3 regions of the Streptomyces sp. NPDC002276 genome follow, and region 1 is predicted to be linked to each of the others. Evidence: predicted binding sites of a transcription regulator. Region 1 holds the regulator's gene; each other region holds the start of a gene.
What was found. The regulator HrcA, encoded in region 1, represses chaperone genes, less so after heat shock. The targets are predictions, from matches to a motif close to TTNGCACTCNGNNNNNCNGAGTGCNAA.
Positions count from the first base shown of each region.

Region 1 (6,456 bases):
GATTCTCGATCCGATCATGGCGCAATGCGTCCTGCTCACGAAGCCCGCAGGCCAGGGTGAGGATGCCGACTACCTCAGCCAGGAGATCATCAAGTTCGGCAATCCGGTCCCGCTTGAGGTTCTGGGACTCGAACTGGACACCAGCGAGTTCGGAACGTTCCCCGACGTCAGACCTCACCGCTATCCGTGACGAAGTCGATCAACTCCTCCACCCGCCCCAGCAGTTCCGGCTCAAGATCCTTGTACGACCCCACCTTGGCCAGAATCGCCTGCCACACCGCACCGGTGTTTTCCGGCCAACCCAGGGACCGGCACACCCCCGTCTTCCAGTCCTGCCCGTGCGGGATCCTGGGCCACGCGGCGATGCCCACGGAGGACGGTTTCACGGCCTCCCAGATGTCGATGTAGGGGTGGCCGACGACGAGCGCGTGCTCGCTGGTGACCGACTGGGCGATGCGCCACTCCTTGGTGCCCGGCACCAAGTGGTCCACCAGGATGCCCAACCGCGCGTCCGGGCCCGGAGCGAACTCGTCCACGACGGCCGGCAGGTCGTCGACGCCCTCCAGGTACTCGACCACCACGCCCTCGATGCGCAGGTCGTCGCCCCACACCCGCTCGACCAGTTCCGCGTCGTGCCGCCCCTCGACGTAGATCCGCCCGGCGCGGGCCACGCGCGCGCGTGCACCGGGAACGGCGACCGAACCGGACGCCGTACGAGTGGGCCGTAGCGGACTCGACACCGGTTTCACCAGGGTCACCACGCGGCCCTCCAGGAGGAAGCCGCGCGGTTCCAGGGGGAACACCCGGTGCTTGCCGAAGCGGTCCTCCAGGGTGACCGTGCCGGCCTCGCAGCGGATCACCGCGCCGCAGAAACCGGTGCCGGGCTCCTCGACCACCAGGCCCGCCTCCGCGGCGACCTCGGGTACTGGCTTCGGCTTCTTCCACGGCGGGGTCAGGTCGGCGGAGTACTGGCGCATTCGGATGACGATAGGAGAACCGGCCCGCCCGGTTTCACGACACGCCGAAACGGGTTGCCAACGCGTCCCGTTGGGCCCGCACGAACCCCGCGTCCACCACCGCTCCGTGACCGGGCACGTACAGCGCGTCCTCGCCGCCGAGGGAGAGGAGCCTGTCGAGCGCGGCCGGCCAGTGCGCCGGTACGGCGTCCGGGCCCGCCTGCGGTGCGCCGGACTCCTCGACCAGATCGCCGCAGAACACGACCGCCGGGGAGCCGAGGACGAGGACCGCGAGATCGTGGGCGGTGTGTCCGCGGGTCGCCACGAGCCGGACCTCCGGGCCGCCGTCCAGGTCGAGCACCTCGGTGCCCCACACGTATTCACTGGGGCACACGAGGGTGTCCGCCGCGTTCTCCGCCGCCCGCGGATCCAGACCGTTGCGCACCGCGTCGGCCCGCAACTCCTCACCGCCGCCCTCGAACACCTCGCTCAGGCCCCCGGCCGCGAGAACCGTCGCCCCGGCAAAGACCGCCGCCCCGAAGACATGGTCGAAATGGGCGTGGGTGAGCGCGAGATGGGTCACACGGCCCCCGGCGAGCGCCTGCGCCGCCGTACGCAACCGCGCGCCCTCCGCCACACTCGACCCGGCGTCGATCATGAGCGCCGAGCCGCCTCCGACGACCAGTCCGACCGTGCAGTCCCAGCCAGGCAGCCGGCACCGGCCCACCCCGGCGGCCAGCCGCTCCCACCCCGCCTCTTCCCAAGTCACCGTCATACGGCGACGCTAACGGTGAGGGCACCAGGGATTGACATCGCGGGACCGGCCTTGCCCGGGGTGTACCTCACGGCCGTACACTGGGCCGGGGAACGCTGGCACTCACGCGCACAGAGTGCCAGGAAAGGGCAGCCCGGCAACAAAACGGCGACCAGAACTGGAGGTGTGCGCGATGCTCAGCGAACGCAGGCTTCAGGTGCTGCGCGCCATCGTCCAGGACTACGTCGGCACCGAGGAGCCGGTCGGGTCCAAGGCGCTCACCGAGCGGCACAGCCTCGGCGTCTCCCCGGCGACCGTGCGCAACGACATGGCCGCCCTGGAGGACGAGGGCTACATCGCCCAGCCGCACACCAGCGCCGGGCGCATTCCCACGGACAAGGGCTATCGCCTCTTCGTCGACAAGCTCGCCGGCGTCAAGCCGATGACCGGCCCCGAGCGCAAGGCGATCCAGAACTTCCTCGACGGCGCGGTCGACCTCGACGACGTCGTCGGCCGTACGGTACGGCTGCTCGCGCAGCTCACCCGGCAGGTCGCCGTCGTGCAGTACCCCTCGCTGACCCGCTCGACCGTCCGGCACGTGGAGCTGCTGTCGCTGGCTCCCGCGCGCGTGATGCTCGTGCTGATCACCGACACCGGGCGGGTCGAGCAGCGCATGGTGGACTGCCCGGCCCCCTTCGGGGAGTCCTCGCTCGCGGATCTACGCGCGCGGCTCAACAGCCGGATCGCGGCCCGCCGCTTCGCGGACGTGCCGCAACTCGTGCAGGACCTGCCGGACGCCTTCGAGAACGAGGACCGCGGCACGGTCGCGACGGTGCTCTCCACCCTCCTGGAGACCCTCGTCGAGGAGACCGAGGAGCGGCTGATGATCGGCGGCACCGCCAATCTCACCCGCTTCGGACATGACTTTCCCCTCACCATCCGCCCCATCCTGGAAGCCCTGGAGGAGCAGGTCGTCCTCCTCAAGTTGCTTGGTGAGGCGGGGGATTCGGGCATGACCGTACGGATCGGTCACGAGAACGCCTACGAGGGACTCAACTCCACTTCCGTGGTGTCGGTCGGCTACGGTTCGGGCGGCGAGGCAGTCGCCAAGCTCGGCGTGGTCGGACCGACCCGCATGGATTACCCGGGAACGATGGGAGCGGTACGCGCAGTGGCACGGTACGTCGGACAGATCCTGGCGGAGTCCTAAGTGGCCACGGACTACTACGCCGTTCTCGGCGTGCGTCGCGACGCGTCGCAGGATGAGATCAAGAAGGCCTTCCGCCGGCTCGCGCGCGAGCTGCACCCGGACGTGAATCCGGACCCGAAGACCCAGGAGCGGTTCAAGGAGATCAACGCCGCCTACGAGGTGCTCTCGGACCCGCAGAAGAAGCAGGTCTACGACCTCGGCGGTGACCCCCTCTCGCAGGCGGGCGGCGCGGGCGCGGGCTTCGGCGCGGGCGGCTTCGGGAACTTCTCGGACATCATGGACGCGTTCTTCGGTACGGCGTCGCAGCGCGGACCGCGCTCGCGCACCCGCCGGGGCCAGGACGCCATGATCCGGCTGGAGATCGAGCTGGACGAGGCGGCCTTCGGCACCACGAAGGACATCCAGGTCGACACGGCCGTCGTCTGCAACACCTGCAACGGCGAGGGAGCGGCCCCCGGCACCTCCGCGCAGACCTGCGACATGTGTCGCGGTCGCGGTGAGGTCTCGCAGGTGACCCGGTCCTTCCTGGGCCAGGTCATGACGTCCCGCCCCTGCCCGCAGTGCCAGGGCTTCGGCACCGTCGTGCCGACGCCGTGCCCGGAGTGCGCCGGTGACGGCCGCGTCCGCTCGCGGCGCACCCTCACGGTGAAGATCCCGGCCGGTGTGGACAACGGCACGCGGATCCAGCTCGCGGGCGAGGGCGAGGTCGGCCCCGGCGGCGGCCCCGCCGGTGACCTGTACGTCGAGATCCACGAGCTGCCGCACGCGATGTTCCAGCGCCGCGGCGACGACCTGCACTGCACGGTCACCCTCCCCATGACAGCCGCGTCCCTCGGCACGAAGGTGCCGTTGGAGACGCTGGACGGCATGGAGGAGGTCGACATCCGACCGGGCACCCAGTCCGGCCAGTCGATCCCGCTGCACACCAGAGGCATCACGCATCTGCGTGGCGGCGGCCGGGGCGACCTCATCGTGCACGTCGAGGTCACCACCCCGACCAAGCTCGACGTGGAGCAGGAACGCCTGCTGAGGGAACTGGCGAAACTGCGCGGCGAGGAGCGCCCCATGGGGACGTTCCAGCCCGGGCAGCAGGGCCTGTTCTCCCGCCTGAAGGACGCGTTCAACGGTCGCTGAACCGATCGTCGAACGGTCGTCGAACCGGCCTCCGCCCGAGGGGAAAGCGTGCCCCGTAGCGGGCATGCGTCTGTCCTATGCCGGGCGGATGGCCGGATTCGGACTTGTTCGGAGGACGTGACAACATGCCGTCATGTCCTCCGCGCTGACCGATCTCTTCCCTCATCCGATCGTGCAGGCCCCGATGGCGGGCGGTGTCTCCGTCCCGCAGCTCGCCGCGGCCGTGTCCGAGGCCGGCGGGCTGGGATTCCTCGCCGCCGGGTACAAGACCGCCGACGGCATGTACCAGGAGATCAAGCAGCTGCGGAGCCTGACGTCCCGCCCCTTCGGCGTGAACCTCTTCATGCCGCAGCCCGAGTACGCGGACAAGGCGGCCGTCGACGTCTACGCCCATCAGCTGGCCGGCGAGGCCACCTGGTACGACACGGAACTCGGCGACCCGGACAGCGGCCGCGAGGACGGCTACGACGCGAAGCTGTCCGTACTGCTCGACAACCCGGTGTCCTTCGCCTCCTTCCACTTCGGCGTCCCCACCCGTGAGGTGCTGGACTCGCTGCGCCGGGCCGGTACCTTCACCCTCGTCACCGCCACCACCGCCGAGGAGGCCCTCGCCGTGGAGCGGGCCGGTGCCGACGCGGTGATCGCGCAGGGCGTCGAGGCCGGCGGCCACCAGGGCACCCACCGCGACCTCCCGGAGAACGACGGCTCCGGCATAGGCCTGCTCTCCCTGGTCGCCCAGATCCGCGAGACCGTGAGCCTGCCGATCGTCGCCGCCGGTGGTCTGATGCGCGGCAGCCAGATCGCCGCCGCCCTCGCGGCGGGCGCGAGCGCTGCCCAGCTCGGCACGGCGTTCCTCGCCACCCCCGAGTCCGCGGCGAACGCCGTGCACAAGCAGGCACTCACCAACCCCCTTTTCACCCGTACCGAGTTGACCCGCGCGTTCTCCGGCCGCCCGGCCCGCGGCCTGGTCAACCGCTTCATGCGCGAGCACGGCCCGTACGCCCCCGCCGCGTACCCCGAGGTCCACCACCTGACCTCGCCGCTCCGCAAGAAGGCCGCCGCGGCCGGTGACGCGCAGGGCATGGCGCTGTGGGCCGGACAGGGCCACCGCATGGCCCGCGAGCTGTCGGCCGGTCAGCTGGTCGAGGTCCTGGCCGCCGAACTGGCCGCCGCCCGGACGGCGTTGTCCGCCGGGGGTGAGCTGCGATGACGGCGCCGGTGTTCATTCTCGATCCGCTGAAGGTCCCGGATTTCAGCGGCGGTGAGGTTGTCCTCGACGGCCCCGAGGGGCGGCACGCGGTCTCCGTACGGCGGATGCGGGCCGGTGAGGACGTCGTCCTCACCGACGGACGCGGCCGGTGGATCGCGGGTGTCGTCAAGGCGGCCGAGGGCAAGGACCGGCTCGTCGTCATGGATCTGGAGTCCGCCGCCGAGGAGCCCGAGCCGCAGCCCCGCATCACCGTCGTCCAGGCCCTCCCCAAGGGCGACCGCGGCGAACTGGCCGTGGAGACCATGACCGAGACCGGCGTCGACGCCATCGTCCCCTGGGCGGCCGCCCGTTGCATCACGCAGTGGAAGGGCGAGCGCGGCCTGAAGGCCCTCGCGAAGTGGCGGGCCACCGCCCGCGAGGCAGGCAAGCAGTCCCGCCGACTGCGCTTCCCGGAGGTCGCGGACGCGGCAACGAGCAAACAGGTTGCCGCACTTCTCGCCAAAGCAGACTTCGCCGCCGTGCTCCACGAGGACCGCGACTACGGCAGCGAACCCCTCGCCACCGCCGAACTCCCCACCGAGGGCGAGATCGTGCTGGTCGTGGGCCCCGAAGGCGGCGTCTCGCCCGAGGAGTTGGCCCTCTTCGAGGAGGCCGGGGCGAGGGCCTACCGGCTCGGGCGCAGCGTGCTGCGCACATCGACCGCCGGCACAGCGGCCACGGCCCTGCTCCTGGGCCGCACCGGACGCTGGTCCTGAACCACAGGAACCACCGGAACCAGAACCACCGGAACCAGAACCACCGGAACCAGAACCACCGGAACCAGAACCACCGGAACCAGAACCACAGGAACCCACAGGGGAGATCACCGTGGAACTCGCCCAAGTGAGGCTGCTCGTCACCGACTTCGCCGCCTGCTACCGCTTCTACGCCGAAGTCCTCGGCCTGAAGCCCCAGTCGGGGGCGACCGAGGGACCGTACGAGAAGTTCAGCCCGGCGGTCGGGTCGGCCGGGATCGCGCTTCAGGACCGGGCGATGATGGCCCAAGTCCTCGGTGAGCTGGGGGAGTCGGTGACCGGACACCGCTCGCTGGTGGTGCTGCGGGTCGACGACCTGGACGCCTACTGCGCGCAGATCACCGACCGCGGGGCCGTGTTGCTGCACGGCCCGGCGCCGATGACGGACCGGATGCGGG
Region 1 covers NZ_JBSFCQ010000020.1:133,295-139,750, reverse strand. The annotation lists gene ACWIHT_RS38530 (Uma2 family endonuclease) at 1-190, shown strand, start outside; gene ACWIHT_RS38525 (DUF3097 domain-containing protein) at 168-977, opposite strand; gene ACWIHT_RS38520 (MBL fold metallo-hydrolase) at 1,012-1,731, opposite strand; gene hrcA (heat-inducible transcriptional repressor HrcA) at 1,904-2,920, shown strand; gene dnaJ (molecular chaperone DnaJ) at 2,921-4,054, shown strand; gene ACWIHT_RS38505 (nitronate monooxygenase) at 4,188-5,264, shown strand; gene ACWIHT_RS38500 (16S rRNA (uracil(1498)-N(3))-methyltransferase) at 5,261-6,019, shown strand; gene ACWIHT_RS38495 (VOC family protein) at 6,132-6,456, shown strand, end outside.

Region 2 (6,456 bases), on a different contig from region 1:
GCCTGTGCAGAGATCCGGCCCGATCGCCGCGGGTCACTAATCTTGCGCCATGACAACGGCATTGATTACGGGATCGACCGCGGGGATCGGTGCCGCGTTCGCGCGGCGGCTCGCGGCGGACGGACACAACCTCGTGCTGGTGGCGCGCAACACCGCGCGGCTCGGCGAGCAGGCCACCGAACTGCACGACCGGCACGGCATCGAGGCGGAGGTGCTGACCGCCGACCTCGCCACGGACGAGGGCATCGAGACGGTGGCCGCCCGGCTCGCGGACCGCAAGAACCCTGTCGACCTGCTGGTCAACAACGCGGGCTTCGGCAACAAGGGCCGCTACCTCGACGTACCGATGGCCGACGAGCTGAGGATGCTCAAGGTGCACTGCGAGGCGGTGCTGCGGCTGACCAGCGCGGCGACCGAGGCGATGCGGGAGCGTGGGCGCGGCGGGGTCGTCAACGTGGCGTCGGTGGCGGCCTTCGTGCCGCGCGGGACGTACGGCGCGTCGAAGGCGTGGGTGGTGCAGTTCACGCAGGGGGCGGCCAAAGATCTCGCCGGTACCGGTGTGCGGCTGATGGCGCTGGCGCCCGGTTTTGTGCGGACCGAGTTCCACGAGCGGGCCGGGATGGGCACGGACAACATCCCGAACTGGATGTGGCTGGACGCGGACAAGCTGGTCGCGGCGGCGCTCGCGGATCTGGCGCGCGGCAAGTCGCTGTCGATCCCCGACCCGCGCTACAAGGCGCTGATGGGCCTGGTGAAGATCACTCCGCAGGCGGTGCTCGGCGGGATCACGTCGAAGACCGGGCGGAAGTACGGGCCGCAGTGACGGCAGCCGCCCCGCCGACGGTGACGGCGACACGAAGGCCCGGCTCCCCCAGAGGGGCGCCGGGCCTTCGGTGTACTACGGGTTCACCGACCTGCGTCAGTGGGAGTGGCCGTGGCCGTGACCACCGGCGGCCGACTCCTCCTCTTCCTTCTTCTCGACGACCAGGGTCTCGGTCGTGAGAAGCAGGGAGGCGATGGAGGCGGCGTTCTCCAGGGCGGAGCGGGTGACCTTGACCGGGTCGATGACACCGGCCTTGACCAGGTCGCCGTACTCGCCGGTCGCGGCGTTGAAGCCCTGGCCGGGCTCCAGGTCGGCGACCTTGGAGGTGATGACGTAGCCCTCAAGGCCGGCGTTCTCGGCGATCCAGCGCAGCGGCTCGACGACCGCGCGGCGCACGACCGCGACACCGGTGGCCTCGTCGCCGGTCTTGCCGAGGTTGCCCTCAAGGACCTTGGAGGCGTGGACCAGAGCGGAGCCACCACCGGAGACGATGCCCTCCTCGACCGCGGCGCGGGTCGCGGAGATGGCGTCCTCCAGACGGTGCTTCTTCTCCTTCAGCTCCACCTCGGTGGCGGCGCCGACCTTGATCACGCACACGCCGCCGGCCAGCTTCGCGAGGCGCTCCTGGAGCTTCTCGCGGTCCCAGTCGGAGTCGGTGTTCTCGATCTCGGCCTTGATCTGGTTGACGCGGCCCGCGACCTCGGAGGAGTCACCGGCACCGTCGACGACGGTCGTGTCGTCCTTGGTGACGGTCACGCGGCGGGCGGAGCCCAGCACGTCCAGGCCGACCTGGTCGAGCTTGAGGCCGACCTCCTCGGCGATGACCTGACCGCCGGTGAGGGTGGCGAGGTCGCCGAGCATCGCCTTGCGGCGGTCGCCGAAGCCGGGGGCCTTGACCGCGACCGCGTTGAACGTGCCGCGGATCTTGTTCACGACCAGGGTCGACAGGGCCTCGCCCTCGACGTCCTCGGCGATGATCAGCAGCGGCTTGGAGGCGTTGGCCTGGATGACCTTCTCCAGCAGCGGCAGCAGGTCCTGGATGGAGCTGATCTTGCCCTGGTGGATGAGGATGTACGGGTCCTCAAGGACCGCTTCCATCCGCTCCTGGTCCGTCACGAAGTACGGCGACAGGTAGCCCTTGTCGAAGGCCATGCCCTCGGTGAAGTCCAGCTCCAGACCGAAGGTGTTGGACTCCTCGACGGTGATGACACCGTCCTTGCCGACCTTGTCCATCGCCTCGGCGATGAGCTCGCCGACCTGGCTGTCCTGCGCGGACAGACCGGCGACGGCCGCGATGTCGGCCTTGTCGTCGATGGGCCGCGCGGTGGCGAGCAGCTCGTCGGAGATGGCCTTGACGGCGGCGTCGATGCCCTTCTTCAGGGAGGCCGGGGAGGCGCCGGCGGCGACGTTGCGCAGGCCCTCGCGGACGAGCGCCTGGGCGAGCACGGTGGCGGTGGTGGTGCCGTCACCCGCGATGTCGTTGGTCTTGGTCGCCACCTCCTTCACCAGCTGGGCACCGAGGTTCTCGTACGGGTCGTCGAGCTCGACCTCGCGGGCGATGGTGACACCGTCGTTGGTGATGGTGGGGGCGCCGAACTTCTTGTCGATGACGACGTTGCGGCCCTTGGGGCCGATCGTCACCTTCACCGTGTCGGCAAGCTTGTTGACGCCGCGCTCAAGGGCGCGACGGGCGTCCTCGTCGAACTTCAGGATCTTCGCCATGGGAGCGGTTCAGCCCTCTCGGAAAACGTGGGTGAAACGAACCACGCCCCTGACACCCGGCTTCATAAGGTCGCGGGGGCCAGGGGCGCAGCTCACATACTGAATGTGCTTGAGGTGAAGCGAATTACTTCTCGATGACCGCGAGCACGTCGCGGGCCGAGAGGACGAGGTATTCCTCGCCGCTGTACTTCACTTCGGTGCCGCCGTACTTGCTGTACAGCACGATGTCGCCGGTCTTGACGTCGAGCGGCAGGCGCTCGCCGTTCTCGAAGCGGCCCGGGCCAACGGCCAGGACGACGCCCTCCTGGGGCTTCTCCTTGGCCGTGTCCGGGATGACCAGGCCAGAGGCCGTGGTCTGCTCGGCGTCGAGCGGCTGGACCACAATGCGGTCCTCAAGCGGCTTGATGGCAACCTTGGAGCTGGTGGTCGTCACGATCCGACCTCCCCCTTCGGAGATCTCACGGGGTTAACTGTCTGAGGTGGCGACCAGGTGGATCCGTCGTCGCGGGTGCCGGACCTGCCCGTCGCTATTGGCACTCTCCAGGGGGGAGTGCCAGGTCTGAGACTATGACCGCGATTAGCACTCGGTCAAGCGGAGTGCCAATGCCTGCGGCGCTTGACCGGATTTTTTGGTGACCGTTGGCTGTGGTTGCCGTCCCTGGGGGCTGTGCCCCCAGACCCCCCTTCGGCCTGGACGGCCTCGTCCTCAAACGCCGGACGGGCTGATGGTGCCGACCGGCGTTCGAGAGGCTCTAGTCCGCCGTGCAGCCCCAGTAGCCGATCTCCGTCGGCTCGTCGTCGCGATAGAGGATCGTGCAGCGGCCGGACCCACGGCCCGGGAAGGTCGCGGCCCCGCTGCGGAGCGCGGCGGTCCAGCGCTCACGGGTGGGTCTGCCCTCCGGTGCCCAGTCGCGCACCTCGTCCTCGGTCAGGGGGCGCAGCATGGCGACCTCGTCCCCGGACGCGGCGTCGACGAGGTCGTAGAAGTCGAGTACGGAGGACGTGCCGCCCGTCAGGATGTACTCCGCCCAGGCCTCGTCCTCGCACAGTTCGAGGATGTCCCGCCCCGGGAACCCGTGGTCGCACCTGGCCAGTTCCTGTTTCTGCGCCTGCCGGAACGCCGACTCAAGATCCTTCTGGTACGGCCCCGTCGAGGTCCACTCGTTGCCACCCATCGCAGCCCCTTTCCGTGCACCGCAGGCTAGAGGTAGTCCTCCAGGCGGCCCACCGTCAGGCCCCGCTCCTGGATCCCCCGGAGCAGTCGGGCCGTCGTGTCGGTCGGGGTGATGCGGACGATGTCGCCGGGGGCGAGGCGGTGGGCGCCTCGGGCGTAGGTGAGGGTTCCGGTGGTCGTGGAGGCGCGCCAGAGGACCAGTGCGGAGATGCCGCAGTCGCCGGCGGCCCGGCGGGTCGTCGTGTCGTACGTGCCGTCGGGGGGCCGGAGCAGCCGGGGCCGGGGGCGGGCCAAGTGGCCGCAGATCTCGGTGCGTTGGGCGTCGTAGGGCAGGCCAGTGAAGCGGGCGGGCCCCGGCGGTGTGCGGAACTCCGTTACGGGGAGGCGCAGTTCGCGGACCATGTCGGCGAAGTTCGGGTCCGGGCGGGCGCCCGCGGTGTGGTCGTAGGTCAGGAAGACGACCTTGTCGTGGGTGCGGACGTGGTCCACGACGGGTGGGAGGCCGGGGCCCGCCGAGCGGGCGGGGGGTCCGGGGGACGGTTTCGGGGCGGGGGTCAGAGGGGCCGTCAAACCCCAGTGGCGGTACGGCTGTTCGGGGGCCGGGCCGTGCGGGTGCACGCGCTGGGCGGCCTTCTTGCCGAGCCGTTCGATGGGGTCGACGGACTGGGCGCAGCCGGTGAGGAGGGTGGCCGCCAGGGCGACGGCCACCGGTACCCGGACCCTCACAGGTAGTCCTCAAGGCGGGCCACCGCGTAGCCCTCGGCCGTGACCTTGCCGAGGAAGCGGCGCATGTCGTCGACCATCGTGCCCTTCCAGTCCGCACGGCCCCGGAAGTGGGTCAGCACGATGTCGCCGGGGTGCAGTTGCTGGTCGTCCTCGCGGTACTCCCAGTGGTCGACGAAGACCTCCTCGTCCCAGATCGGGGCGTACTTGATGCCGCAGGACTTCGCGGCGACGAGGGTGTCGTGGTTGTAGTTCCCGTACGGCGGCCGGAAGACGGTCGGGGCCTTGCCGAACTGCTTCTTCACGATGTCCTGCATGCCGCAGATCTCGCGCTTCTGCTCGGCGTAGGACAGGCCCGGCAGGTAGGGGTGCGTGAGGGTGTGGTTGTTGATCGTGTGGCCCTGGGCCTGCATCTTCCTGAAGTAGCCGTAGTCGTCCTTGACCAGGTAGTTGCTGAGGAAGGCCGTGTACGGGATCTTCAGCTCGTCCATCATCCGCAGGAACGCGGGGTCCTTGTTCTCGCCGTCGTCGATCGTGAGGAAGACGATCTTCTGCTTGGTGGGGATCGTCGTGAAGACCGGCGGGAGGTTCAGCTCCTCCTGGTCGTCCACCTCGAAGCCCTTGCGCGCGGTGATCTCCGGCTTGTGCGCGGGGGCCGACGGGGCCTGGAGCGGCACCTTCGCCAACCCCCAGCGCTTCGCGGCGGCGACCCGGGCGGCGTAGGCGGCACGCAGCCTGGTGGCGTAGGAGTCGAGCGCGCGGGCCGGGGGCGCGTGCAGGGGCTGCGCGCCGTGCGCGGGAGGCGCCGGGTGCGCCGGGTGCGCGGTCGTTCCGGAGCCGGACTGGCCGCAGCCGGAGGCGAGTGCGGCGAGCGCGAGGGCGGCCAGCGCGCCACGGACGCCCGGCTTCCACCCTCGACGCCCCCGACTGCCCCGGCGACTCCCTCGGCCCTCCATGCGTTCACACGTCCGATTGATGTCATTTTGTACGACTACTCGCATGGGGTCGGATCTTTTCAGGCCCCGGCCCCGATCCCGTGCCGACACCGCCAACACACCGCCACCGGAGGCGCACCGTCCACCGACTGGCCCACAATGTCCCGGTGAACGACCCCCATGCCCCCGCATACGACCCCGTACTCGCCTTCGCCGCCCTGCTCACCCCCGAGGGCCGCGCCCTCCTCGACGAGGTCCGCGGCACCGACCCGGCCAAGGAACTCGCCGTCGCGACCCGGCTGCGCCGCGAGCACCCCGCCGACCTCGTCTCGGCGGCCCTCGGCCAGGCCAGGCTGCGGCAACGGGCGGCGGCGGCGAAGTTCACGCCCGAGGACGCCGACAGGATGTTCTTCACCCCGAACGGCTTCGAACAGTCCACCCGGTCCACCGTCGCCACCTACCGCGCCGGGCGACTGCGCGAACTGGGCGTGACCTCCGTCGCCGACCTGTGCTGCGGAATCGGCGGCGACGCGATCGCGCTGGCCCGGGCCGGGGTGCGCGTGCTGGCCGTGGACCGCGATCCCCTGACGGTCGCGGTGGCCCGCGCGAACGCCGCGGCACTGGGCCTCGCCGACCTCATCGAGGTGCGCGAGGCGGATGTCACGAACGTCGACACGTCCGCGTACGACGCCGTGTTCGTCGACCCCGCGCGACGCGGCGGCCGGGGCCGCATCTTCGACCCCGAGGCGTACTCACCCCCGCTCTCCTGGGCCGTCGCCGCCGCTACGACGGCCCCGCTCGCCGCGCTGAAGATCGCGCCCGGCGTCCCGCACGAGGCGATCCCGGAGACGGCCGAGGCGGAGTGGATCTCGGACGGCGGCGATGTGAAGGAGGCGGTGCTGTGGTTCGGGGCGGGGGTGCGGCCGGGTGCCGTACGGGCAACTCTCCTCCCCGGCCCGCGAGTTCTGCACGGACGCGGACTGCCCGACCCCGAAGTCCGTTCCGTTGGACGGTACTTGTACGAGCCCGACGGCGCCGTCATCCGCGCCCACCTCGTCGCCGAGGTCGCGGAGGAGGTC
Region 2 covers NZ_JBSFCQ010000002.1:97,255-103,710, reverse strand. The annotation lists gene ACWIHT_RS05600 (SDR family NAD(P)-dependent oxidoreductase) at 50-823, shown strand; gene groL (chaperonin GroEL) at 920-2,545, opposite strand; gene groES (co-chaperone GroES) at 2,670-2,978, opposite strand; gene ACWIHT_RS05585 (hypothetical protein) at 3,298-3,720, opposite strand; gene ACWIHT_RS05580 (hypothetical protein) at 3,747-4,445, opposite strand; gene ACWIHT_RS05575 (polysaccharide deacetylase family protein) at 4,442-5,398, opposite strand; gene ACWIHT_RS05570 (class I SAM-dependent methyltransferase) at 5,545-6,456, shown strand, end outside.
Region 2: a site for HrcA is predicted at 3,123-3,149, ahead of groES (co-chaperone GroES). Genes of this name have one in related genera too.

Region 3 (6,456 bases), on a different contig from region 1:
CGCGGCCTACGAGTTCGCCGCCGCAGCGATCGGCGCGGCCCTGGTACTCACGGTGGCTTGGTTCAAGGCCAACTAACTCTCGCGCTCACTCTCACGTTCACTCTCGCGTTCGATGACCAACCGGGTCCGCTCCGCGTCCAGTTGGTACACCGTCTCGTGCGCCCGTGGATCGCGCGCGTGAAGGGTGTGGAACAACGGTCCGCTCACACCGCCCAGTTCGACCCGCGAGGCCGAGGCGCCACGCACCGCCCGCTCGGTGCCGTACGCGGTCGTCAGGTCGATGCGGTTGACGACACCCGGCGTGACCCACACCGGCGTCGCCTCCAGGAAGCCGAACAGCTGGAGGTGGAAGTGCCCGGTGAGGACGACTCGTACGTCACTCCCCCGGATCGCGTCCGCCAGCTCCCCGGGATTCCGCAGCCCGAAGGCCTGCTGGCTCGGTACGTCGAGGGCGATCGGCGGATGATGGAAGGCGAGGACGGTCCCGTTCCCGAACGGTGTGCTCAACTCCTCCTTCAGCCAGTCCAGTTGGGCCCCGCTCAGCCGCCCGTACACCTTCCCCGGCACCAGCGAGTCGAGCGTGATGAACCGATACCCGCCCACGTCACTCACGGCCGCGCACGCGAACTCCACGGGAAACACGGCGGACACGACCCGATCGGTGCCGTCCGCCGCCAGGTGCCCGCTCCCCAACACCTTGCCGAACGCCTCGCGTTCGTCGTGGTTCCCGGTCGTGTAGAAGACCGGCACTCCACCCATCGACCGCGCGAAGCCGCCCACCAGCTCCCGTACGGCCGAATACGCCTCCACCGCACCGTCGTTGGCGAGGTCCCCGGTGACGACGATCGCGTCCACACCGCGCTGGTGACGGAGTTCGGCGAGCATCAGCCGCAGCGAGTCGGTCGCGTTGACGCCGTTCCGGTTGGGGGCGTCGGTGCGCTCCAGGTGGGTGTCGGACAGATGGAGAATCCTCATGTTCCGGCACGCTAGCCCGAGCTGGAACCCTTACCAAGAGCCACGGCAGAGCGGAGAAGACATCGTGGGGTTCCCGAGAGACCCGGACACCGGCGCCATGTGGGCCGTACTGCTGGTGGCGGCAGGCCTGCCCACACTCCTGTACGCGGCCATCGCCCGGTTCACCGGACACGGGCGCAAAGGCGGCCCGGTCTGGCGTCCGTTGGACGACCGCCTCAACCTGGTCTGCGCCCTCCTCGCCGTCGTCGGCCACGCGGGCGCCTCGGTCGTGATCGAGAGCTGGGGGGACGTGTTCGGATTCACCCCGAGCGCGGTCATGAGCGGCAGCTTCTCCAGCGCCCTCGCCTACACCGCCGGCGGCGACCAGAAGGGCCGCGCCCTCCGCCCCATGCTCCTACTGCTGGCGCCGTACTCGATAGCCCTCGGCTTCTTCGCCCGCATCGCAGGCTGAGCGGCTGGCGAAATCAGCCCGTTGGGGGTCCCCCCTCTGGGGGAGTTTGAGGACGAGGCCCCTTCAGGGCCGATGGGGGTCTGGGGGCGCAGCCCCCAGTGACGGGACGGGAAGGGGCGGCGGGGGCGAAAAACCCTCAGCCGCACCCCCACCGACCGCACAACAAAACCCCAGCTCAACTCAGCTCAGCTCAGCGAGCGCAGCGCCGCCGCATCGTAAGGCGCCAACTCCTCCACCCGCCCCGCGAGAACCTTCGCCGCCCACTCCGGATCCTGAAGCAGCGCCCGCCCCACCGCGACCATGTCGAACTCGTCGCGCTCAAGGCTGTCGAGCAGATCGTCGATCCCCTTGACCGGCGCGCCCTCCCCACGGAACCCCTTGAGGAAGTCCCCGTCGAGGCCGACCGACCCAACCGTGATGGTCGGCTTGCCGGTGAGCTTCTTCGTCCAGCCCGCAAGGTTGAGTTCGGACCCGGTCTCCTCGAACTCGGGGAGCCAGTAACGGCGGGTGGACGCGTGGAAGACGTCGACACCGGCCGCGGCGATCGGCGTGAGGATCGCCTCCAGCTCCTCCGGAGTCTCGGCGAGCCGCGCACCGTAGACGTCCTGCTTCCACTGCGAGTAGCGGAAGATGATCGGGAACTCCGGCGAGACCGTCTCCCGTACGGCGGCCACGATCTCCGCCGCGAACTTGGTGCGGGCGACCGCGTCACCGCCGTAGGCGTCCGTACGGCGGTTGGTGCCCGCGTACAGGAACTGGTCGAGGAGATAGCCGTGCGCGCCGTGCAGTTCGACGCCGTCGAAGCCGATGCGCTCGGCGGCGGCCGCGGCCTCGGCGAAGGCGCCGATGACGTCGTCCAGGTCCCGCTGCGTCATGGCCGTACCGGTGACCTCGTCGCTGCCGATGCGCAGCCCGGACGGGCCGACCGCGGGGGCGTCGGCGTACGGCGGCTGGCCCTGCTCGCGGACCATGCCGATGTGCCACAGCTGCGGCACGATCGTGCCGCCCGCCGCGTGCACGCCCTCGGCGACCTTCGCCCAGCCCGCGAGCTGCTCCTCGCCGTGGAAGCGCGGGACGCGGTCGCTCTGCCCGGCCGAGTCGTGGCCGACGTACGTGCCCTCGGTGACGATGAGACCGACGCCCGCGGCGGCCCGGCGGGAGTAGTACCCGACCACGTCCTCACCGGGAATGCCGCCCGGCGAGAACTGCCGGGTCATCGGCGCCATCACGATCCGGTTCGGGACGGTCAGGCCGTTGAGGACGATCGGGCGGGCGAGCACTTCGGCCGCTCGGGAGGCGGGGGCGGTCGTAGACACGTGTGGGGGCTCCTCGGACTACAAGGCACTGGGTACCGGACGGTATGTGCGTATGCATCGATCATGCGTCAACGACAACCCCCGAGCCAAGCCCGTCATTCCACCCGCCGCACCCGACAGCCTGTGATCCCGGACACGCCCGAGGGCGGTACCCCCCGCCAGAAGCAGGAAGTACCGCCCTCGGTAAGACCGTTGATCAACCGGGAGGGGTCGATCAGAAGTCCATGTCACCGCCCGGCATGCCGCCGCCGGCCGGCGCGGACGCCTTCTCCGGCTTGTCGGCGATGACGGCCTCGGTGGTGAGGAAGAGCGCGGCGATGGAGGCCGCGTTCTGCAGCGCGGAGCGCGTGACCTTCGCCGGGTCGATGATGCCCTCGGCGATGAGGTCCACGTACTCGCCGGTCGCGGCGTTGAGGCCGTGACCCGGGGTGAGGTTGCGGACCTTCTCCACCACGACGCCGCCCTCAAGGCCGGCGTTGACGGCGATCTGCTTCAGCGGGGCCTCAAGGGCCAGCTTCACGATCGCGGCACCGGTGGCCTCGTCGCCTTCGAGCTCCAGCTTCTCGAAGACGTGACCCGCCTGGATGAGCGCGACGCCGCCACCGGCGACGATGCCCTCCTCGACGGCCGCCTTCGCGTTGCGAACGGCGTCCTCGATGCGGTGCTTGCGCTCCTTCAGCTCGACCTCGGTGGCCGCGCCCGCCTTGATGACGGCGACGCCACCCGCGAGCTTGGCCAGGCGCTCCTGGAGCTTCTCGCGGTCGTAGTCCGAGTCGCTGTTCTCGATCTCGGCGCGGATCTGGTTGACCCGGCCGGCGACCTGGTCGGCGGAGCCGGAGCCGTCGACGATGGTGGTCTCGTCCTTGGTGATGACGACCTTGCGGGCGCGGCCGAGGAGGTCCACGGTCGCGTTCTCCAGCTTGAGGCCGACCTCCTCGGAGATGACCTCGCCGCCCGTGAGGATCGCGATGTCGCCGAGCATGGCCTTGCGGCGGTCGCCGAAGCCCGGAGCCTTGACGGCGACGGACTTGAAGGTGCCGCGGATCTTGTTGACGACCAGCGTGGACAGGGCCTCGCCCTCGACGTCCTCGGCGATGATCAGCAGCGGCTTGCCCGACTGCATGACCTTCTCCAGGAGCGGGAGCAGGTCCTTGACGTTGGCGATCTTGGAGTTGGCGATCAGGATGTACGGGTCGTCGAGGACGGCCTCCATACGCTCCATGTCGGTCGCGAAGTACGCCGAGATGTAGCCCTTGTCGAAGCGCATGCCCTCGGTGAGCTCCAGCTCAAGACCGAAGGTCTGCGACTCCTCGACGGTGATGACGCCTTCCTTGCCGACCTTGTCCATCGCCTCGGCGATGAGCTCGCCGATCTGGGTGTCGGCGGCGGAGATGGAGGCCGTAGAAGCGATCTGCTCCTTGGTCTCCACGTCCTTGGCCTGCTCAAGGAGGGCACCGGAGACAGCCTCGACGGCCTTCTCGATACCGCGCTTGAGGGCCATCGGGTTGGCGCCCGCGGCTACGTTGCGGAGGCCTTCCTTGACGAGGGCCTGGGCGAGCACGGTCGCGGTGGTCGTACCGTCACCGGCGACGTCGTCCGTCTTCTTGGCGACTTCCTTGACCAGCTCGGCGCCGATCTTCTCGTACGGGTCCTCCAGCTCGATCTCCTTGGCGATGGAGACACCATCGTTGGTGATCGTGGGGGCGCCCCACTTCTTCTCAAGGACGACGTTGCGGCCCTTGGGGCCGAGGGTGACCTTGACGGCGTCGGCGAGCTGGTTCATGCCGCGCTCAAGGCCTCGCCGCGCCTCCTCGTCGAACGCGATGATCTTGGCCATGTGAAGTGGTCCTCCCGGACTGGGGTGGATTGCTCCGGACCGCGCTGGCGCCCGCGACGGACGGCTCGCCTGCCCTGTAGCTCCTTGCGCCACCTGGCCTGCGGGCCTCACCGACCCGATCCTTCGTTATCACTCTCACCTTCAGAGTGCTAACGCCAATGATTAGCACTCGGCATGGTCGAGTGCAAGCGGCTCCCGCGGACTGACCGGTACCCGGACGGTGGCTCCGGGCATGCCGAAGGGCCCGTACCCCAGGAGGTGACCCCCCAGGAGTACGAGCCCTTCGGTGAGGAACGAAGAACGTCGCTGCTGTTCGTCGGCGCGTGCTTCAGCTGGTCGCGAGCCGGACCATGTCCGCCTGCGGCCCCTTCTGACCCTGCGAGATCTCGAAATCGACCCGCTGACCCTCTTCCAGGGTGCGGTAGCCGTCCATTTGAATCGCGCTGTAGTGGACGAAAACATCCGCACCACCGTCGACCGCGATGAAGCCGTACCCCTTCTCCGCGTTGAACCATTTGACGGTGCCCTGAGCCATGCCTAACTCCCCTATTACTGGCCCTTGCACGGATCCACACTTCGCGGATCCGGGTCAGACCTCACCCCCCACAGGATTGGGGGCGTGCGCCGGAACGCGTCGACCGCGGCCGAATGTATCCGTCCAACTGCCGTCTGCAACAGGTCAATCCGACGAGAATTCCGGGCAGGACCGGTCGGGAATTTACGGAGAATTCGCCCGACTTCAGGGCAAGTCGGGCCGGATAAAGGGCACATAAGGCGCAAAATACCTGCACACTTTGGCTACTTCTCATCGCACGCGGAGCCGGTACTCATATGCGTTCGGCATGCCGAGTGGAGCGCGTTCCCCAACTGTACCCCGCTCAACCATAGAGAATTGCCCCCTCCGCTTCTCTCGCGGAGGGGGCAATTCGATGAACTCTCGGTAATCGGCATTACCTAGGGTAACGATCAGCCTCCGGCGACGGCCGGGATGATCGAGACGCCGGCGCCGTCCGGAGTCGCCGTCTCCAGCCCCTGCTCGAACCGCACGTCGTCGTCGTTGACGTACACGTTGACGAACCGACGCAGCTTCCCCTGGTCGTCGAGGACCCGGGCGGAGATCCCCGTGTGGTTCTTCTCCAGGTCGCTGATGACCTCGGCGAGGGTGGTGCCTTCGGCGGTCACTTCGGCCTGCCCGCCGGTGTAGGTGCGCAGGATGGTGGGGATGCGGACGGAAACGCTCATGCTCAGGACCTCCGGTCAGGTACGGCTTTGTCTTTTGGGGGCGCGGGCCGTCAGGACGCGAGCCCGGCTTCCCTGAACGACTCAAGGCTCGGGCGGATCGTCGCGGTCAGCCCGGTACCGGCAACCGCGTCCAGCGTCTTCAGACCGTCACCCGTGTTCAGCACGACAGTCGTCAGCGTCGGGTCCAGCAGACCGTTCTCGATCAGCTTCCTCGTCACGCCGACGGTCACCCCGCCCGCGGTCTCCGCGAAGATCCCCTCGGTCCGCGCCAGCAGCTTGATCGCGTCCACACACTGCTCGTCGGTGACGTCCTCCACCGCACCGCCCGTGCGACGCGCGATGTCGAGGACGTACGGCCCGTCCGCCGGGTTGCCGATGGCCAGGGACTTGGCGATGGTGTTCGGCTTCTGGGGGCGGACCACGTCGTGCCCGGCCTTGTAGGCCACGGACACCGGCGAGCAGCCCTCCGCCTGCGCGCCGAAGATCTTGTACGGCTTGTCCTCGACGAGACCGAGCTTGATCAGCTCCTGGAGACCCTTGTCGATCTTCGTGAGCTGCGAGCCGGAGGCGATCGGCACGACCAGCTGGTCCGGGAGCCGCCAGCCGAGCTGCTCGCAGATCTCGTACGCCAGGGT
Region 3 covers NZ_JBSFCQ010000032.1:33,210-39,665, forward strand. The annotation lists gene ACWIHT_RS44350 (hypothetical protein) at 1-76, shown strand, start outside; gene ACWIHT_RS44355 (metallophosphoesterase) at 73-975, opposite strand; gene ACWIHT_RS44360 (hypothetical protein) at 1,040-1,426, shown strand; gene ACWIHT_RS44365 (NADH:flavin oxidoreductase) at 1,612-2,742, opposite strand; gene groL (chaperonin GroEL) at 2,957-4,579, opposite strand; gene ACWIHT_RS44375 (cold-shock protein) at 4,908-5,114, opposite strand; gene ACWIHT_RS44380 (MoaD/ThiS family protein) at 5,546-5,821, opposite strand; gene thrC (threonine synthase) at 5,872-6,456, opposite strand, start outside.
Region 3: a site for HrcA is predicted at 4,742-4,768, ahead of groL (chaperonin GroEL). Genes of this name have one in related genera too.